2 regions of the Serpentinicella alkaliphila genome follow, and region 1 is predicted to be linked to the other one. Evidence: predicted binding sites of a transcription regulator. Region 1 holds the regulator's gene; the other holds the start of a gene.
The links. Region 1 encodes HrcA, which represses chaperone genes, less so after heat shock. Its sites were predicted from a motif close to TTAGCACTCNNNNNNNNNGAGTGCTAA; they were not measured.
Positions count from the first base shown of each region.

Region 2: groES (co-chaperone GroES) is a predicted target of HrcA. The motif match lies at 4,932-4,958, and genes of this name have one in related genera.

Region 1 is NZ_CP058648.1:2,950,778-2,962,008, reverse strand. It holds gene spoIIP (stage II sporulation protein P) at 1-317, shown strand, start outside; gene HZR23_RS15115 (hypothetical protein) at 400-720, shown strand; gene lepA (translation elongation factor 4) at 824-2,629, shown strand; gene hemW (radical SAM family heme chaperone HemW) at 2,723-3,862, shown strand; gene hrcA (heat-inducible transcriptional repressor HrcA) at 3,968-4,999, shown strand; gene grpE (nucleotide exchange factor GrpE) at 5,133-5,699, shown strand; gene dnaK (molecular chaperone DnaK) at 5,792-7,624, shown strand; gene dnaJ (molecular chaperone DnaJ) at 7,699-8,823, shown strand; gene prmA (50S ribosomal protein L11 methyltransferase) at 9,054-10,007, shown strand; gene HZR23_RS15075 (16S rRNA (uracil(1498)-N(3))-methyltransferase) at 10,000-10,767, shown strand; gene mtaB (tRNA (N(6)-L-threonylcarbamoyladenosine(37)-C(2))-methylthiotransferase MtaB) at 10,768-11,231, shown strand, end outside.
Region 2 is NZ_CP058648.1:580,351-591,581, reverse strand. It holds partial or broken gene HZR23_RS03060 (IS91 family transposase) at 1-507, shown strand, start outside; gene HZR23_RS03055 (hypothetical protein) at 512-721, shown strand; gene HZR23_RS03050 (chemotaxis protein CheW) at 857-1,342, shown strand; gene HZR23_RS03045 (hypothetical protein) at 1,766-2,230, shown strand; gene HZR23_RS03040 (YcdB/YcdC domain-containing protein) at 2,264-3,049, shown strand; gene HZR23_RS03035 (DNA-3-methyladenine glycosylase family protein) at 3,118-3,996, shown strand; gene HZR23_RS03030 (DUF554 domain-containing protein) at 4,013-4,795, shown strand; gene groES (co-chaperone GroES) at 5,012-5,296, shown strand; gene groL (chaperonin GroEL) at 5,337-6,968, shown strand; gene HZR23_RS03015 (spore coat protein) at 7,044-7,325, opposite strand; gene HZR23_RS03010 (hypothetical protein) at 7,344-7,589, opposite strand; gene HZR23_RS03005 (hypothetical protein) at 7,626-7,862, opposite strand; gene HZR23_RS03000 (aldo/keto reductase) at 8,013-9,116, shown strand; gene HZR23_RS02995 (thioesterase family protein) at 9,162-9,566, shown strand; gene HZR23_RS17510 (nitroreductase family protein) at 9,623-9,901, shown strand; gene HZR23_RS17505 (nitroreductase family protein) at 9,918-10,154, shown strand; gene guaB (IMP dehydrogenase) at 10,811-11,231, shown strand, end outside.

The DNA of each region.
Region 1 (11,231 bases):
ATTTAATTAATAATAATACTGTTTCAATTAATGGAGAGACTGCTACACGATTTCAGTTTGTTATAGGGCCTGATAGTAAGAATAGATCAGAAGTAGAAAAGTTTGCAAAGCTTGTTAAAGCTGTTAGCGATAGTAAGTACCCAGGGTTTAGTAAGCCGATTTTAGTTAAGCCTCTAGGAAGATACAACCAGTTTTTATCGGATTATTATGGGCTAATTGAGTTAGGTAGTAATGCAAATACAATTGAGCAGGCAGAAAGAACAGCTAAATATTTAGCTGATGTATTAGCTACATCCCTAGAATTATTAAGTCAATAATAATGAATAATAATATTGCCTTTAATAGTTTAAAATTTTTAAAAACGCTTAAACTAGTAAGGGTGATTTTTTTATGGGCCGGATGGCAAAAAAACAATTAAGAAAAGAAAAAAATATTAAAGTGACATATATATTATTAGCCATATTCATTTTATTGATTGTAGGTCTATCTCTTGTAGATAAAACTATAGGACATATAACAGGAAATAATGACATTAGGGCTATTGACATAGAGGTTGAAAATGATATAGCTATAGTACATTTCCTAGGCAATGAGTATGATATAGATTATGTAGACATAGCAGTAGAGATAAGAAGTAAACTAGAAGAGGCTTATGAAGTTACATTGGATAACATTATAGCTATAAAGGAAAGAATCCTTTCTATAAATGTCGGAGGTTAACCGACATTTTTTTCAAATTTATATAAAAAATATACACACTAAAATATTATTGTGATATAATTTAAAAAGTTAACCTAAGATGAAGTTTAAAGGAGCGATTTGAATGCCAAGCGAGAGACTAAGTAAAATAAGAAATTTTTCAATCATTGCTCATATCGATCATGGAAAATCAACCTTGGCTGATAGACTTATTGAATATACAGGCCTAGTCAGTGAAAGAGAAATGCAAGAGCAACTATTAGATAATATGGATTTAGAAAGAGAACGTGGAATTACTATAAAACTACAAAATATTAGACTTATATATAAGGCTAAGGATGGTAATGAGTATTACTTAAACTTAATTGATACTCCTGGTCATGTTGATTTTACATATGAGGTATCCAGAAGTTTAGCTGCTTGTGAGGGTGCAATTTTAGTAGTTGATGCAGCGCAAGGAATTGAGGCTCAAACCTTAGCGAATGTTTACTTAGCATTAGAGCAGAATTTAGAAATAGTACCAGTTATAAATAAAATAGATTTACCTAGTGCTAGACCAGATGAAATTAAGAGGGAAATTGAAGATGTTATTGGTTTAGATGCTAGTGATGCCCCATTAATTTCTGCTAAGGAAGGAATTAATATTATTGATGTATTAGAAGCCATAGTAGCAAAAGTTCCTGCCCCTTCGGGTGATGAAAATGGACCACTAAAGGCCCTAATTTTTGACTCATACTATGACAATTATAAAGGTGTAGTTGCATATATACGTGTGGTAGAAGGAACCCTTAAAAAGGGCATGAAAATAAAAATGATGGCTACAAATAAGGAGTTCGAGGTAACAGAAGTAGGAGTTATGTCACCGGGACAAATTCAAGTAGATGCATTAATGCCAGGAGATGTTGGCTACGTTGCCGCAAGTATTAAGGATGTTAAAAATTGTAGGGTTGGGGATACAATTACAGATAAGAATAACCCAACGGCTGAGCCACTGCCGGGATATAGAAAAGTTACCTCAATGGTATACTGTGGAGTTTATCCTGCTGAGGGTGAAAAATATGAAGATATTAGGGATGCATTAGAAAAGCTTCAAGTAAATGATGCGGCTTTAGTATTTGAGCCAGAGACCTCTGCAGCCCTAGGATTTGGTTTTAGATGTGGATTTTTAGGATTGTTACATATGGAGATAATACAGGAAAGATTAGAGAGAGAATTTAATCTAGACCTTGTAACTACAGCTCCTAGTGTAATTTATAGGGTTACAAAGACAAACAATGAGGTAGTAATGATACAAAATCCAGCAAACCTTCCTAAGCCACAGGAAATATACATGATGGAAGAGCCTATAGTTAAGGCAAGTATAATGGTTCCAAATACCTATGTAGGAGCAGTTATGGATCTATGCCAAGATCGTCGTGGTGAAATGAAGAATATGGAGTATATTGAAGAGACTAGAGTAATACTTCATTATGAACTACCATTAAATGAGGTTATATATGACTTTTTTGATGCTCTTAAGTCTAGAACTAAAGGATTTGGTTCTCTGGACTACGAATTTTTAGGATATAGAGAGTCTGACCTTGTAAAACTTGATATTCTAATTAATTCAGAGCAAGTAGATGCGCTTTCTTTTATCGTTCATACAAGTAAGGCTTATCCAAGAGGAAAAGCAATGTGCGAAAAGCTTGTAAATGAAATACCAAGACATCAATTCCCAATACCAATTCAAGCTTCGATTGGAACTAAGGTAATAGCTAGGGAAACAATTAGGGCTTTAAGAAAAGACGTTTTAGCTAAATGCTACGGTGGAGATATAACAAGAAAGAAAAAGCTTCTTGAGAAACAAAAAGAAGGTAAGAAAAGAATGAGACAAGTAGGAAGTGTAGAGGTACCTCAAAAGGCCTTTATGTCTGTGCTTAAGTTAGATTAATAAATCAAAAGAATCTTCGTTAGAAGATTCTTTTATACTTTAATTATATATTACTTTATTTATATATTTTATTAATGGGCGGGCGGTGAAAAGTTGGAACCTGTAAGTATATATATTCATATACCTTTTTGTAAGCAGAAGTGCTTTTATTGTGATTTTAATTCATATAGCGGTAAAGAGCCATTGATGGACACTTATGTAGATATGTTAATTAAAGAAATAGAGTTATATAGGCATAAGCTTTCTAAATATATGGTAAAGACCATTTTCATCGGTGGAGGAACTCCGTCCTTATTAAATAATGAATGTATTACAAAAATAATAGATGCTTTAAAGAAAAACTGCAATATAGAAATGAATGCTGAAATTTCTATAGAGGTTAATCCTGGCACTGTTAATAAGGAGAAGTTAGAGCTATATTATGATTTAGGCATTAATAGATTAAGTATTGGTCTACAGTCCTGTTACAATGAGACCTTAAAGCTTATTGGTAGAATTCATAGCTATGAGGACTATTTGAGAAATGTTAGAGAGGCTAGGGAAGTTGGTTTTACAAATATTAACACAGATTTAATCTTTGCTTTGCCTGGCCAAACTGTTGATCAGTGGATACACTGTTTATCTGAGCTAATAAAACTAAAAATACCACATATATCTACTTACAGCCTTATAATCGAAGAGGAAACTCCTTTTTATACTTGGGTAGAAGAAAAAAAGATTGCACAGCAGGATGAAGATACAGATTTAAAGATGTATGAGGAGGGTATTAGATTTTTAAGAAATAGTGGATATAAACATTATGAAATATCTAATTTTGCACTTCCAGATTATGAATGTCGGCATAATATAAATTATTGGTTAAATGGTGAATATATTGGGTTTGGAGCAGGAGCCCACTCTAATGTAAATAAGGTAAGGTATAGTAATATCAATGATATCACTGGATATATGTTGTCTTTAAAAGATAACAGACTTCCGATAATGGAAGAGATTAAAACTACATTAAATGATGAAATAAGTGAAACTATGTTTTTAGGACTTAGACTTCTTGAAGGTATAGATATATCAGATTTTAAGAGGAGATTTGGTAAGACTCCACAGGATATATATGGAGATATATTATTAGAATTAAAAGAGAAAAAACTAATAGCATATGACAATGAAGTTATTAAATTGACTGAATCAGGGCTGGTTTTATCTAACATTGTTTTCCAACAATTATTATTGGATTAAAAATTCTAATTTTAGTATTGACAAATAATTTCTGAAATGATATTTTATAGTCAGAATAATTAGCACTCAACAAATAAGAGTGCTAATAAAAAATAGGGTGATAATATGAAACTAAATGATAGGAAGCTAACTATATTACAAGCTATTATTCATGATTACATCCAAACGGCAGAGCCTGTGGGTTCAAGGACATTATCTAAAAAGTATGAACTTGGAATAAGTCCAGCCACCATAAGAAATGAAATGTCTGACCTAGAAGAGCTTGGTTTTTTAAAGCAACCTCATACCTCTGCAGGGAGGATACCTTCAGATAAGGCCTATCGATTGTATGTGGATGATTTAATGGAGATTAAAAGAATAGCAGAGTACCATAGGCAACAAATGAAAGTGGATTTATTGAAGAAGTTTGGTGAGGTAGAACAATTACTACAGTATAGCTCAAAGATAATTTCTCAACTTACTAATTATACTTCTGTTGTTTTGGCACCTCATATTAAGGAAAATAAAATTAAACATGTGCAGCTTGTCCCAATAGATAGTGAAAAGGTTCTTGCAGTAATGGTTACAGATACAGGAATTGTGAAAAATCCAATTTTAAAGCTGAGTGAAAAGGTAAATAATAATACATTAGAACGAATATCAAATATTATAAATGCAAAGATACAGGGCAAGACTATAAAAGAGATAGAAAACGATATAGTTCTAAACATAAAAACAGAGATGGGCGAATTCGAAAGCTTAGTTCAATCTATTTTCCCTGATATATTCAGTGGTTTAGAATCTGGGGATGAATTTGAATTGTTTATGAGTGGAGCAACAAATATCTTTAATTTTCCTGAATACAATGACTTAATAAAAGCAAAAGCCTTTTTGAAGTTGTTAGAGGAAAAACAAACACTGTCAAGCTTAATAACTGGTTCTAGTGATTCGGGATTAACGATTTCTATTGGAAGTGAAAATAGCTGTGAAGAGGCGAAGGAATGTAGTTTAGTTACAGCCACATATAAATTAGATGGTAGTACTGTCGGATGGTTAAGTGTTATTGGCCCAACTAGAATGGATTATTCAAATGTTGCAGGAGTAATGCTTCAAGTTAGTCAGTATATAAATGATTTATTAAGAAAAAGATATAAATAGATTTGTTTATTAAAGTAATTGGAGCTTCTGCCATAAATTAGGCAGTAAGCTATAAATAATAAGTGCGAAGTGCATTGCATTTTGCACTCTATCTTTGTATTATAATTTGAAAAGGGTAGGTGAATGTTTAGCAATGTTTGAGGAAAATATTAAAGAGGATAATCAGATATCAGTAGAAGAAATGGATGCTGATAGCAATTTAGAGGCTTTTCAAGAAGAGATGAAGGATCAACAGGAGGCAGAAAGTATTGAGAATCTAAAGAATTTACTTAAGGAAAAGGAATTAGAGAGTATAGATTTTCAAAATAGACATCAAAGGCTTCAGGCAGATTTCATAAACTATAAAAAAAGAGTTGAAAAAGAAAAAAGTGAAATATATCAATATGGAGTTGAAAAACTTGCTATTGATTTGTTAAATATTATTGACGGCTTAGAAAGGGCATTAGACTCACAAAAAGACACTACAAATAGCTTTACTGAAGGAATACAGTTAATATTAAAGCAGTTTTTAGATATATTAGATAAACATGGTATTAAGGAAATTGAGGCCTTAAATAAGCCCTTTGATTTAAATCTTCATCATGCAGTTATGAAAGAAGAGTCAGATGTAGAATCTAATACGGTTATAGAAGTGTATCAAAAGGGTTATACAATACATAGTAAAGTGTTAAGGCCTGCAATGGTTAAAGTATCAGCATAATAACTTAGTTAAATTTTAAAATATAAAAATATATAAATATATAAATATATAAATATATAAATATATAAATATAAAATTGAAGGAGGATATATATGAGTAAAGTAATTGGAATAGATTTAGGAACAACAAACTCATGTGTTGCTGTGTTAGAGGGTGGGGATCCAATTGTTATCCCAAATTCAGAAGGAAATAGAACGACACCTTCAGTAGTTGCTTTTGGAAAAGATGGTGAAAGAATCGTAGGGGAGCCTGCAAAAAGACAAGCAGTTACAAACCCTGATAGAACAATAATATCTATTAAAAGACATATGGGAACCAACCATAAAGTAAATATTGATGGTAAAGAATATACACCTCAAGATATATCTGCTATGATACTTCAAAAATTAAAAGCAGATGCTGAGGCTTACTTAGGAGAAAAAGTAACAGATGCAGTAATTACAGTTCCAGCGTATTTTACAGATAGCCAAAGACAGGCAACTAAAGATGCGGGAAAAATTGCAGGGCTTAATGTTCAAAGGATTATTAATGAGCCAACTGCTGCTTCTTTAGCCTATGGATTAGATAAGGGAGATACTCAACAAAAAATATTAGTATATGACTTAGGTGGAGGAACTTTTGACGTTTCTATACTAGAGCTAGGGGATGGAGTATTCGAAGTTTTAGCTACTAATGGAGATAATAATCTAGGTGGAGACGATTTCGATGAGGCTATTATTAACTACTTAGCAGAGCAGTTTAAAAAGCAAGAGGGAATTGATTTAAGACAAGATAATATGGCACTTCAAAGATTAAAGGAAGCTGCTGAAAAGGCTAAAAAAGAGCTTTCGAGCACAATGACAACTAACATTAACTTACCATTTATTACAGCTACAAATACAGGTCCAAAACATATGAACATTGATTTATCAAGAGCTAAATTTGATGAGTTAACTGCTCACTTAGTTGAAAGAACAATTGGACCATTAAAAAATGCTATGAGAGATGCTAAATTATCAGCAGGGGATATTGATAAAGTTATTTTAGTTGGAGGTTCAACTAGAATTCCTGCAGTGCAAGATGCAGTAAAGAAAATAACTAATAAAGACCCGCATAAAGGTATTAATCCTGATGAGTGTGTTGCTGTTGGAGCATCAATTCAGGCAGGGGTATTAACTGGAGAAGTTAAGGACGTATTATTATTAGACGTAACTCCTCTGTCCCTAGGAATTGAAACTCTAGGTGGAGTATTTACGAGACTAATCGAAAGAAATACTACTATACCAACTAAGAAAAGCCAAGTATTCTCAACAGCTGCAGATAATCAATCAGCAGTGGATATTCACGTTCTTCAAGGTGAGAGACAAATGGCTGCAGATAATATAACTATGGGAAGATTCCAATTAACAGGAATACCATTAGCTCCAAGAGGAGTACCTCAAATAGAAGTAGCCTTTGATATTGATGCAAATGGTATCGTTAATGTGTCTGCTAAAGATTTAGGAACAGGTAAGGAACAAAAAATAACTATTACTGCTTCAACTAATCTATCTGATGCTGAAATTGAGGCTAAAATCAAAGAAGCAGAAAAATTTGCTGAGGAAGATAAGCAACGTAAAGAAAAAATTGAAACATTAAATCAAGCTGACTCTTTAATATATCAAACTGAAAAAACTTTAAAAGAAGCAGAAGGTAAAATTGCTAAGCAAGATGAAGAAAAAGTAAAAGCTGAAGTTGAGAAATTAAAGAAAGCAGTTGAAACAGATAATGTAGATGAAATAAAGAAAGCAATTGAAGACTTAACAAACGCATTCCATGCTATTTCACAGCAAATGTATCAACAGGCATCAGAGGCTCAAAATGCTGGAGATGCAGGACAACAAAATAGAGATGAGAATGTTGTAGATGCAGAGTATGAAGAAGTTAATGATGATGACACAAAATAATTAGCAAGTGAGGACACCCCTTGGGGGGTGTCTTCGTAGTTGCTATTTGCTAACTAAGTGAATGAGGTGGTGAAATAGTGAGTAAGAGAGACTATTATGAGGTGCTTGGTGTTGATAAAGGCTCAAGTCCAGAAGATATAAAAAGGGCATATAGAAAACTAGCTATGAAGTATCATCCTGATAAAAATCCAGGTGATGCATCCGCAGAGGCTAAATTTAAAGAAGTAAGCGAAGCTTATGAGGTATTAAGCTCTCCAGATAAAAAACAAAGATATGACCAATTTGGCCATGCAGGGATGAATGGACAGGGTGGTTTTGAGGGCTTTGGTGGCGGAGCAGGTTTTGAAGATATTTTTGGTGATATATTTGATATGTTTGGTGGCGGCGGTTTTGGCAGAAGAAATCGTGGTCCACAAAAAGGTGCAGATGTTAAGTATGAAACTACAATAACCTTTGAAGAAGCAGCCTTTGGTACAGAAACAACTATACAGTTCCATAAGGATGAAACCTGTGATACTTGTGATGGAACTGGGGCTAAGCCTGGTACATCAGTCAAAACTTGTACTGACTGTAATGGTTCCGGAGAAGTAAGATTTGTTCAAAGGACCCCCCTAGGTCAAATTGTAAATGTAAGACCTTGTACGAAATGTCACGGATCAGGTAAGCAAGTTGAAGTACCATGTTCTACATGTAGAGGTAAAGGGGTAGAAAGAAAGCTGAAAAAAGTAAAGGTAAAAATCCCTGCAGGTGTAGATAATGGTTCTGTTATATCCTTGAGAGGTGAGGGTGAGCCTGGTCTAAAGGGTGGTCCTCACGGGGACTTATATGTAGTTATACGTGTAATGGACCATAATCTTTTTGAAAGAGAAGGATATAACGTATATTGTGAAATACCGATTACTTTTGCACAGGCTGCATTAGGTGATGAATTAGAAGTACCTACGCTGGAAGGCAAAGTAAAATATAAAATACCTGAGGGTACACAGTCTGGCACAGTATTTAGACTAAGGGGTAGAGGTATTGTCCATCCAAAAGGACATGGTAAGGGAGATCAGTTTGTTAAAGTAGTTGTTGAGGTACCTAAAAAGTTATCTGAAAGACAAAAAGATATTATTAGACAATTTGCTGCTGAAAGCGGTGAAGATGTACATGAGCAAAGAAAATCTTTCTTTGAAAAAGTGAAAGAGGCTTTGAAATAGACTTATTTATAAAAGTTCTTAAATGTATATTAACAGACTTTAGCGTTAATTAATCATTTAAGGACTTTTTCAGTACATATAAGATAAATCAAGATAATAAACAATATTTTAAATTTTGGTATATAATGTTTCAATTTTAGAGAATCATAGTATATAATTAATATTTGTAATTAATAGATAAGTTTAACAATAAAATCTTTAAACTAATAATATATTAAGGATGTGATAGTTTGAAATGGATTGAAGTATCAATCAAAACTACTACAGAGGCAGTTGATGCAGTTTCTAATATTTTATATGACGCTGGTGTAACGGGTGTAGTAATTATTGACCCAAACGATATAAATTTTGTGAGTGATGAAGAAAAGAGCTGGGATTATGTAGATGAATCACTATATAATATAGGATTCGAAGGGGCTTTAGTAAAGGGTTACCTATCAGAGACTGCAGATCTTAAGGAAAAACTTAAAATCATTGAAAATCTTGTGGCATACTTACCTAATTACGGACTTGATATTGGGTTAGGAGAGGTAACTACTAATATTGTAGATGAAAATGATTGGGCAAATGCTTGGAAGCAGTATTATAAGACTACAAGAATTGGTAAAAATATAGTTATAAAACCGACTTGGGAGGAATATTCTCCACTGAGTGAAGATTTAGTAATAGATCTTGATCCAGGTATGGCTTTCGGTACAGGTACCCATGAAACAACTATGATGTGTATAGAAGGGCTTGAAAAAGCAGTTAAAGAAGATACTACAGTTTTTGATATTGGTTGTGGTAGCGGTATATTATCAATTGCTGCTGCAAAATTAGGTGCAAAAAAAGTTGTAGCAATAGATTTAGACAAGGTAGCGGTACATGTATCTATAGAAAATGTTGAAAAAAATGAAGTTTCACACATCGTAGAAGTTAAGCATGGTAATCTTATGGATGTTATAACTGACAAAGCTGATATAGTAGTTGCAAATATTATAGCTGATATTATTATTCTTTTAAGTAGGGATATTAAAAACTATCTAAACAATAATGGACTTTTTATAACTTCAGGAATTATATTAGACAAAATCAATGATGTTAAGGATAGCCTAGAAGAAAATGGACTTAAGGTTATAGAAGTGAACACAAAGGGTGAGTGGGCTGCAATAACAGCTAAAGTAGAGGATGAAATGAATGAATAGATTTTTTGTTTCTCCTAATCAAATAAATAGGGATAAAAATGAAATAACAATTGTTGATGAGGATGTAAAACATATTTCTAAGGTTTTAAGGCTATATAACGGAGATGAAATTGAAGTTAGTGATGGTATGGAATACGTATATATTGCGGAAATTAGCGATATTAATAAAAATGAAGTTCTAGCTACTATTATAAGCAGTGAAAAGATTACAACTGAATCAAATATAAACATCACTCTATTCCAATCTATTCCTAAAAGTACAAAAATGGATTATATTGTACAAAAGGCTACAGAACTTGGAGTTAAGAATATTGTACCTATTATTTCTGAAAGAACTATAGTCCAGTTTAGTAATGATAAGGATGCTGAGAAGAAAAGAGAAAGATGGGAAAAAATCGTGCAAGAGGCTGCTAAGCAAAGTAAGCGAGGGATAGTGCCTAATGTTGAAGAGCCAATAACATTCAAAAAATCCATACAAAGAGTAAATGATTATGATTTAAACCTTTTAGCCTATGAAAAGGAATCTAATATAGGTTTAAAAAAGGTTATAGAGAAATATAGTGGAGTAGAGTCAATTGTAAATATAGGTGTTTGGATAGGCCCAGAGGGTGGGTTTGATGATAAGGAAATATCATTACTTGAAAATATTAAAGTTGAAACGATTACATTAGGGCCACGTATTTTAAGAACAGAAACTGCTGGTGCAGCTTTAATAAGTGCTTTAATGTATTCACTAGGAGATTTAGGAGGAACCGAATAAGTGAAAAAAGTTGCTTTTCATACATTAGGTTGTAAAGTTAATCAATACGAAACACAGGCAATGAGTGAAAGATTTATAAGTAATGGTTATGATATTGTGGACGATACGGAAGCAGCTGATGTCTACGTTATTAATACTTGTACCGTAACTAACGTTGGTGACAAGAAATCAAGGCAGTTCATTAGAAAGGTCAAAAGGATTAATCCCGATGCTATCATTGCTGTAGTAGGATGCTATTCTCAGACAGCCCCTGAGGAAGTTGCGAAAATAGAAGGAGTTAATATTATAATTGGGACTAACGATAGAAACAAAATTGTGGATTTAGTAGAAGAATGTACGGTAGACGATAGGATTAATATAGTTGAAGATATTATGCAGGTACGAGAGTTCGAAGAAATGTCAATTCAAGAAATAAAGGACAAGACTAGGGCCTTTCTAAAGATTCAAGAGGGCTGTAATCAATA
Region 2 (11,231 bases), 890 kb from region 1:
AGCTATAGCAGAATATAGAATAGAGGAATATGATGGAGAAAAGGTTACGTTTTGGTATGAAGATCATAACGATGGAAAAAAAGTAAAGATAACTATGGATGTGTTAGAATTTATAGGAAAAATAACACAACATATAGTACCTAAAGGATTCAAGACAGTAAGAAGATATGGACTGTATTCAAGGAGAAGAAATAAGATATCCAAGGATATAGTGCATCTATATAATTTTATGAAGGAAAAGTCTATAGAAAAATTGCTTAGGGATAAGAGAAAAAGTTTTGAAAAGAAAAAGACCTGGAAAGAGAGGATTATAGAGAATTTCGGAAGAAATCCACTTTTATGTGTAAAATGTACCACTGAAAAATTTTATGGAGAATATGGCATAAAGACTATGGGGTGATATATGATATAAGAGAATCTAGGGATATGGAGGAAATATTATATGAGCCCATTAGTAGAGCGCCATTACAAAGAAAAGTTGTACAAATATCATTGTTTGAAGTGTAAGTATTTGGAGTGGGCTCCCGCAGATATTGTGGATGAGTTTGCAGATTTGGATACCTACTGTGACGAAGAGTACGACGAAGAACAAAATAAAAATAGAAAAGGTATGCCGATTATGGTATGCCCTAATTGTAATGAGGATTTTTATTATTTTGGTGAACAAAAAGAAGAAAAACACTCATACCTAGAAGAAGATGATGAGTGTATTCCTTTTTAAACACAGTCCCCGTCAGGGGATTTTTTTATTGAAAAAAATAAAATTAAACAAGTTTCTCTAATGGAAATTTGTGATATAATTCAACTATATAATTATTTTTAAAAGGGTTATAACATATGATGAGGGGGATTACTAATGGAGTACGTAAAGGAAAATTTGACCGGAGTAGAGGAAATAGAGATAGTTGAGTTTAAAATTGGTGACAATTATTTTGCAATAAATGTGTCTAAGGTGAGAGAAATAATCCCTTATTTACAAGTTACAAAGATACCGAATTCTCATCCGTGTATAAAAGGTATATTTAAAATTAGAGATTCAGTTATATCGGCTATAGATCTTCCAAAATATTTAAATCTACCGGTTATCGATACTAAGGATAGTTTTTATATTATAGCTCATTTTAATGGTACTTCAGTGGGTTTCGAGGTACATGAAGTTATAGGGATACATAGGCTTTCACCAGGAAGCATTGAGAAGCCAGATGAAAGTTTTTATGGTGCAGAAAGTGGTATTGCCTCAGGAATTGTTAAACTAGAGGATAAATTAGTTATATTGTTAGAACTTGAAAAAATACTATATGATATAAGTCCGAAAATGGTAAAGCAAGTAGCAAATATTTAAAATCTAATGATCTTAAAAATAGTTCTATACTTTAAGTATGTGAACTATTTTTGTGTAAATAACTATTATTATTAAAAATGTATATTATCCTTTTATCTAGGAGAAAATGTCTGTTGTTTAGGTGTGAAATTTAAACACTCTTTGCCTGAAGATTCATAAACAGCTATAGACGGAATTTTGGTTGTTTTAAAGTTGAAAAATTTACAGCCCTTTGGAAAGCGGGGATCCCAGGTAGTAAAATAGTATTTGCATTTTAAACAATTAATTCTTTGTTGCACATCACACACCACCTTAACTATTTGTTTATAAATAATTATATATAATAAACAAAATAATGGAAATAGGCTAAAGTGATACTGTATTGGAATTAATAGGGTTTTGTGATATGATTATATGTAAGTACCTAAAATAGGAGGCAAACATATGAAAAAATATTTTTATTTTTTCCTAGCAGTCTTATTGGTAGTTAGTATAACTTTTAATTTATCATTAAATACAAAATTGAATGTCGCTAATAATAAAATAACTGAGATAAATGAAAATACTGCTTTAATTGTTGAAAGAAATATTAGACAAAGCATTGTAAACACAAAAGAATTAATAGATACAAACTCAAAAGAGGCGTTGTTCGGGCTACAAAGAACAGTTGAGGACTTAGCTGTATCCCTTATGCAGTGGTACCAATTAAACCAAACTGAAGAATTGACTAGCAGTACTACTATTCAAAAAGGGCTAAATGGAATTGAAGCTATTAGAAGTACAATTATTCATCACTTAAACAGGCAATATATAGTAAATGGAGACCAGCTACAGGTTGAAGATATCGAAATGTTAGAACGATTCAATGAAAATATGAATCGATTGTTACTGGTATATCATAATATTTAAAATTCTAAAAATCCTTTTTCAGCAGATAGTGGTTTGTGGCAAATAGCTAATAACTTTGAGGAAATGAGTAGATTATATAGGCATAGTAGTATTCCAAACAAGCATCCTGAATATATAAGCTTTGAAAAAGCTGTAAATAGTATAGGAGAGCAGTTGACTGAGTTAAAGGATTATGATATTAAAGTAGATAGTAAAAATGTATTTGTTAAAGAAGGGGTACACTATTATCAATTTAACCTAGGAAAGGAAAATGAGTTAGTGTACACAGTTGCTATTGATGCTAGAAGTGGAGCAATTAGAAATTTAGAATATAAAAAAGCAATAGACGGAAACAAATTACTTTCTAGCTATGAAACCTTAAACATTGCAACTAACTTTCTGAAGAAATATTATACCGGTGATTTTCAAACGGAAATGCTTTATATAAAAAATGATAACGATAATACATCACTTTACTCATTCAGATTCATTCCTATAGAGGATAATATAAAAATTTTGTCTGATGCATATATTGTTAATGTGTGTCCGCAGTCTGGTAGAATCTTAAAGTACTCAAATGATTATAATAATACAAAAGTTGTTTCGACAGAACAATACTTTTCTCAACAGGAGATTCTTACAAAAAATCCAAGTGATTTGGGTGTGTTAACCTATGAGGGTTTGACCTTAGTTAGATCATTTAGGACTAGATTTAGGCCAACCTTAACTCATAGTTTTAGAACAACTCAAAAAGATCAACAATTAATACTATATTATGATGTAAGAACAGGAGTATTAGTTCACCAACTATATCATCTTTATGAACAAATGCAACTTTAAAACATGCCCCCGGGTTCCGAAAGGAAATACCGAGGGGTTTTCTACATGGCAGAAAGGGGATAAAACCTATGGAAATAACCTTTTCCAATAATAAAGCTATTATTGAAAATATAGATCATTTTGACTTGAAGCATACCTTTGAATGTGGACAATGCTTCAGATGGAATGAGGAAGAGGATGGGAGTTATACAGGAATAGCCTTTGGAAAAATATTAAATGTAAAAAAAGATAATAACGTATTTGTTTTTAGTGATACAAACAAAGAGGATTTTGAAAATATATGGTTTAATTACTTTGACTTAGGTAGAAATTATGGAGAAATAAAGAGCTGTATAAATAGGGATGAAATGATAGAACAAGCAATAGAGTTCGGAAGTGGAATTAGAATTTTAAATCAAGAACTTTGGGAGACTATAGTGTCCTTTATTATATCAGCAAATAATAATATACCTAGAATTAAAAAGAGTATAGAAATGATTTGTGAAAGGTATGGAGAGTATATTGGAACATACAAGGGGCAAAAAAGATTTTCTTTCCCTGATGCTAATATATTGAAAGAGCTAAGGGAAGAGGATTTGAAGGAATGTAATACTGGCTACAGAGCAGGATATATTATTGAGTCTGCTAAAATTTTTTCTAATGAAAGGACTACATTAGACTTATTCAAAGAGTTAAATTCGGAAATGAGTTTAAAGGAATTAACAAGGTTTTCTGGGGTAGGGCCAAAAGTTGCCCATTGTATAAATGTTTTTGCCTTAGGGAAAAGAGATGCTTTTCCAGTGGATGTTTGGATTAAGAGAATTGTAGAGCATTTGTATTTTAAAGAGATAACAACTCCTCGAAAAATTCAGGACTTTGCATATGAAAAGTTCGGTCTGAATGCAGGATATGCTCAGCAATATTTATTCTACTACGCTAGGGAACTAAATCTAGGAAAAGAGAAATAAGGGGGGATTTTTATTTATGCTTGGAACAGTGGTTAATTCATTAGCTATTATTATTGGAGGACTAATGGGTATTTTGCTTAGGAAGGGAATACCTGATACCTACAAGGAAACAATTATGCAAGGCCTTGGGCTTTGTGTTTCTGTAATAGGTCTTATGGGTGCTTTTAAGACTCAGAACCTACTATTAGTAATATTTAGTATTGTTATTGGTATTATTATTGGAGAGGCCTTGAAAATTGAAGAGAGATTAAATTCCATAGGCGGTCATATGGAAAGGGCTGTAATGAAAATAAGTTATTGGTATAAAGCAATCTTGAAAAGAATAGGTAAGGAAATAGGTCAAAATGGCGGGCAAAATGAAGGCAGAATCACTAAGGGCTTTGTTACGGCGAGCCTTATTTACTGTGTTGGGGCTATGGCTATAGTCGGTTCCTTAGAAAGTGGTTTAACAGGGAATCACGAAACTCTATTTGCAAAATCTCTATTAGATGGAGTATCTTCTGTAATCTTTGCTTCCTCATTGGGTATTGGAGTTGTATTTTCTTCAATCGCAGTTTTTGTTTATCAAGGGTTTATTACCTTAACAGCAACATATGTTAAGTCCCTTTTAGTTGAAAGTGTAATTATAGAAATGTCAGCTATCGGGGGACTTTTAATTGCGGGTATTGGAATTAATATATTGGAAATAAAGAGAATAAAAGTAGGGAATATGCTTCCGGCGGTATTTATACCTATTGTATTTATTATATTTCAGCCTTTTCTTATTACAATAAGTGAGTTTTTTAAAAATCTAATGTAAAAATGCAAAAAACAAAGAAAAATAGAAAAATAATTTAAAATAGCTAGATAATGATTAATATTTCCGCATAATTGGCAATAATAGCATATAATCGGATTTGCTACCATTTAAGAATTTATATAACATATAAATGTAATTAGCACTCGCTCTAAGTGAGTGCTAATAAAGTGGCAAAATATAATTTTAATATTATAAAAATATAAGGAGGGTACTTTAATGAGTATTAAACCGTTAGGAGACAGAGTAGTAATTAAAAAGCTTGAGGCTGAAGAAAAAACAAAAAGCGGTATAGTATTACCTGGTACAGCGAAAGAGCAACCACAAATGGCAGAAGTTGTTGCAGTGGGCCCTGGTGGAGTTGTAGATGGAAAAGAAATAGTGATGGAACTAAAAGTTGGGGATAGAGTTATCTTCTCTAAATATGCAGGTACTGAAGTGAAATTCGACGGAACTGAGTACACAATTTTAAGACAAAGCGACATTCTTGCTATCGTAGAGTAGTTATAAATAATACATAGAGAAAACGAGGAGGTTATTAAATATGGCAAAAGAAATTAAATTTAGTGAAGAAGCTAGAAAGTCTTTAGAGGCTGGAGTTAATAAATTAGCTGATACTGTTAAGGTTACATTAGGACCTAAGGGAAGAAATGTAGTTATAGATAAAAAGTTTGGATCTCCACTTATAACTAATGATGGAGTAACTATTGCAAAAGAAATAGAGCTAAGTGACGCTTATGAAAATATGGGAGCTCAATTAGTAAAAGAAGTTGCTACTAAAACAAATGATGTAGCAGGGGATGGAACTACAACAGCTACACTTTTAGCACAGGCAATTATTAGAGAAGGTTTAAAAAACGTTGCAGCTGGTGCAAACCCTATGATTATGAAAAAAGGGATTCAAAAAGCTGTAAATGTAGCAGTTGAAGAATTAAAGGCTATTTCTAAGCCAATCGAAAGTAAAGAAGCGATTGCACAAGTTGGAGCAATTTCTGCTGCTGATGAAGAAATCGGAAAACTTATTGCAGATGCTATGGAAAAAGTAGGAAAAGATGGAGTTATTACGGTTGAAGAGTCAAAATCCATGGGAACTACTTTAGATGTAGTTGAAGGGATGCAATTTGACAGAGGATATTTATCACCATATATGGTTACTGATACAGAAAAAATGGAAGCAGTTTTTAATGATGCATACATTTTAATTACTGATAAAAAGATATCTAATATTCAAGATATTCTACCTGTTTTAGAGCAAATTGTTCAACAGGGTAAGAGATTAGTTATTATTGCTGAAGATGTTGAAGGTGAAGCATTAGCAACACTAGTAGTAAATAAATTAAGAGGAACTTTTGAGTGTGTTGCGGTTAAAGCTCCAGGTTTTGGAGATAGAAGAAAAGCAATGCTTGAAGATATTGCTATTTTAACTGGTGGAACTGTGATTTCAGAAGAGTTAGGCTATGACTTAAAATCTGCAACAATTGATATGTTAGGTAATGCTAGAACAGTAAAAGTAGGAAAAGAGAATACTACTGTTATTGAAGGCAGTGGAAATCCAAAAGCTATTGCAGATAGAGTTAGTCAATTAAGAGCTCAAGTTGAAGATACTACTTCTGAGTTTGACAAGGAAAAACTTCTTGAAAGATTAGCAAAACTTTCTGGTGGAGTTGCTGTAATTCAAGTTGGTGCTGCAACAGAAACAGAGTTAAAAGAAAGAAAACTAAGGATTGAAGATGCATTAAATGCTACAAGAGCTGCAGTTGAAGAAGGAATCGTTTCAGGTGGTGGAACTGCTTTAGTGAATGTTATTCCAGCAGTAGAAGCAATCATCAGCACTGTAGAAGGAGACGAAAGAACTGGGGTTAAAATTGTAAGAAGAGCATTAGAGGAGCCATTAAGACAAATAGTTGAGAATGCAGGACTTGAAGGTTCTGTTGTAGTTGAAAAAGTTATGAATGCAGAAAAGGGCATTGGTTTTGATGCATTAAACGAAAAATATGTAAATATGATTGAAACTGGTATAGTTGACCCTACAAAAGTAACAAGATCTGCATTACAAAACGCAGCATCTGTTTCTGCTATGCTATTAACTACTGAAGCAGCTATAGTTGATATTAAAGAAGATGTGCCACCTATGGGTGGAGGAATGCCTGGAATGGGCGGAATGGGAATGATGTAATTCCATTAAAAATTAAATATCTTGGGATAGTTAAAATTAATAAGTCGGGTATTTTAGAATACCCGACTTTACAATTTATTTCAATTCAGTTTTCATTTGTTGGTACTTAGTTTTTGCACTTTGTACATCTTGTTGTTGGGCTTGTTTTGTTTGATACCAACCTCTTTGTTTCATCGCATCAAATAATTGATATTGAATTTCTTGAGTTTCAGTAAGACATTTTGTAAGCTCTTGTCTTAAATTAGGGCAAGAAGTCTCAGTAATACCAGTGTTATAAGCAGAAGTAACTTGTTTCTCTGAAGCAATTAGATCATTCATTAATTCTTTCTCTGAAAAAGCAGGATTATTTGTAGGCATATAAAAACCTCCTTAAAATTATTGGTGAGAATTTAAATAATTTAATAAGTTATTATAGTGTTGCTTATGCTTTTGCGCTGCCTGTTGACAAAGGTTTTTTAGCTCTGTGTCAGTACAGTAATCCGCATAATTATTAAATTTTTTATTCATTAGAGATTCGTAGTTTAATTGATCCTCTAGAACCTTCAGGTTATTAGAATCTAATTTTTTTTGACCATTATTGTTTTGCATTGTTTGATTATTATTCATATCTGTATTAAACAATGTATAAACCTCCTTTTAATGAATATCTAATTGTAATTATAAAAAATTGTTGTCTTGATCTAAGTTATCACCATATTTTTTTCTTAAACTTTCATCATTTATTACATTATTGTTGTTATTGTTCTCAAATCCATTTGAAGAATGCTCATATAGAGCATGCTCTGTAATTAAATTACTTAATGGATATTCAGAACGGGAAGCAGAATTTAGCGCATTGATTAATGAGACGCTTTGAAGATTATTTTTAGGCTCATTCTTATCACTTTCTTTCATTTCTCACACTCCTTTTGCTTTTTTAATAAATCGCCTTATTATTATTAGCATTTCGGAGAAAATAAATTATGCATTTATCGATTAGATAAAGACCATATTATGTTGTATAATGAAAAAAAAGTAAAAAACTTAAAAAAGGGGAGAAATACTTTGATATACCGGCAATATGGAAAAACAAATAAAAATATTTCTGTGCTTGGTTTAGGTGGTATGAGATTTGGGAATGATGAAGACTATGCTGTTGAAGTAATAAGAAAGGCAAATGATTTAGGAATAAATTATTTTGATACTGCGCCCTTTTACTGTAGTGATAGAAGTGAAGATATTTTTGGAAAAGCATTTAAAAATATGACCGGTGAATTCTATGTTTCAACGAAAAGTGGAATTTTTAATGAGCCAACAGCAGATGATGTTAGAAGAAGAATAGAAAAATCATTAAAGAGATTAGGAGTAAATAAAATAGACTTTTATCATATGTGGTGCATTATGGATTTACGACAATATGAGAAAGTTATGGAGCAGGGTGGACCCTATGAAGGCGCTGTAAAGGCAAAGGAAGAGGGTTTAATAGATCACTTAGTTTTTTCTACCCATTGCAGTGGAAATGATATACGTAAAATAGTGGAAGACAATAGTTTTGAAGGAGTTTTACTAGGGTATAATGTAGTTAACCATCCATACAGACAAGAGGGTATTAAGGCAGCCCTTGAAAATAATATCGGAGTAAGTGTTATGAATCCATTGGGTGGGGGACTTATACCTAATAGCCCAGAATATTTTAATTTTTTAAAAGAAACAGAAGATGAGACTGTCTGTCAATCTGCACTAAGATTTATTTTAGCAGAGCCAGGGGTAACAACTGCATTAATAGGAGCATCATCAATAAAAGAATTAGAAGAAAATATTGGGGTTTTAAATTATCCACTAGTAGTTTCTGAGGCTAAGCGTAAGGAGATTAAAAGTAATATAAATGAAAGTATGGATAAACTATGTACTACATGTGGATACTGCTTAAAATGCCCTAAAAAAATAAAAATAAATAGATATCTAGAAGCATATAATATGAGTATTTTTAAAGATCACAAGGAAATGGAAAAATATTTAGAGTTTTTAAAAACACAAGGTGCACTAAAGGATGAAGAGGTTTTTGCTAAGGATTGTATTGAGTGTGGCAAATGTGAGGAATTATGCACACAAAAAATACCTATAATTAAAAGGCTAAAAGAAATTAGTTGCCTAAATCCAGCACATTAAAAATATTTAATATATAGAATATCTATAATAAATTATGTTGAAAGGATGATAATTTTGGAATTTAATTTACAAACAGGTATGAAGGCAGAAGTTGAAATTACAGTAGAGATGAAGGATACTGCACTAGCATTTGGTAGTGGTGGGGTAAAGGTCCTTGGTACTCCAATAATGATAGGTTTAATGGAGAATGCTTCATTAAAAGCCGTAGATCCTCATCTACCAGAGGGATTTGCAACCGTAGGCATAGATTTAGACGTAAAACATATAGCTTCAACCCCAATTGGAATGAAAGCCTATGCTAAGGCTGAATTAATTAAGATTGAAGGTAAGAAACTTCTATTCAAGGTTGAGGCATTTGATGAAATGGAAAAAATAGGTGAAGGTCTGCATAATCGCTACATAATTGAGCTAGAAAAATTTATTAAAAAATCAGAAAACAAAGGGAAATAATTGTTTTGATTTTAGAATAGAATTAGATATGTTTTGATATGAATGGATGTGAATTTATGGAATTGATCGATGCCATTAGAGAAAGAAGGAGTATAAGGAAATTTTTATCAGACCCTGTAGACGAAAAGGATATAATAGAAATTGTAGAAGCCGGAACCCTAGCCCCTAATGCTGAAAATCATCAAATGTGTAAATTTGTTGCTGTAACTAATACAGACTTAGTAGAAAAAATAGGAAAAGTTGTATCAAACAGAGTAAATCCTATTATCATTGCATGTAAGGACGTTGAGTACGAAAATATTAATCATCACAAATATTTTTTAACATTTTTTTAAGGATGCACCTGCTGTTATTTTAGCTTTTTCACGGCCATCTGCAAATGAGGTTGATTTGGCTTTAGATAAGTTAAACATGAAGGTGAATACTCCTATTCCGATAGATCCAATGCAGCAAAGTATGGGAGCTGCTATTCAAAATATTTCTTTAGCTACTCATGCAAAAGGGTTTGGTACTACTTGGATGTATGCTCCAGTTATAGCATATAGAGAAATAGGAGAAATTGTTATGTTTCCGAGCCATGGGTATTAACTGCCTTATTACCAATAGGAAGACCTGCTCAACAGCCTAATGCAAGGCCTAGGAAACCCATTGAAGAGGTATTTTCAATAATTAAATAAACATGTAAGCTTACTTCAAAATACAAATGTAATCTAATTATGATTTCTGCTCCAAAGTGTACGGAGTAGTAGGGTTAGCTTTCTACTGCTCCAGTACTAAATTAAAGTAGATCAGAATATAAACTAACACTAATTAGAAAAAAATAAAAGTAGACATTTGGTTTTATGGTTGATACTTTGTTAATTTTTTAGAAAAAACTTAATAAATTGCTTGACATTTTTTAAATTATTTGATAATTTAGATAATGGATACACACTAAATATTACATAAAATATCCCAAATAGGGATTATTTTTATTATAACGGCGGGGTTGTGTAGAGAAGAGTTCTATGTGGTTTCGCTGAAAAAAATATTGACTATATAGCCAATATTTCCAACGAAGCGTATAAATATTTTACTTTGAGATAGACTTAAAAAGTAAAATACTTATGCGTTTTTTATTGCTAAAATTTAAATTTCAGAAAATTATATATATTCTAACATTAGTGTTTAACTAAATTTTAACTTGCTAAAAATTTTATCGAGCAGTATAATAAGTGATAATTTATTAAATAGGAGGGTTATACATGGAAGATAAAATTGTGAAAGAAGGATTAACCTTCGATGATGTGCTTTTAATACCTGGTAAATCGGACATACTTCCAAGTCAAGTACAGCTTTCAACATATTTAACTAAAAAGATTAAGTTAAATATACCACTTATGAGTGCGGGAATGGACACTGTTACAGAAGGTAAAATGGCAATATCTATGGCGAGGGAAGGCGGAATCGGAATTATTCATAAAAATATGACAATTGAGCAACAGGCCCTAGAGGTTGATAAAGTTAAACGAAGTGAGCATGGAGTTATAGTTGATCCTTTTTATTTAGCTCCGGACAACTCTGTTGCGGATGCATTAGAATTGATGGAAAGATATCGTATTTCCGGGGTTCCAATCACAACAAAAGGTAAGCTTGTTGGTATCATTACAAATAGGGACATCAGAT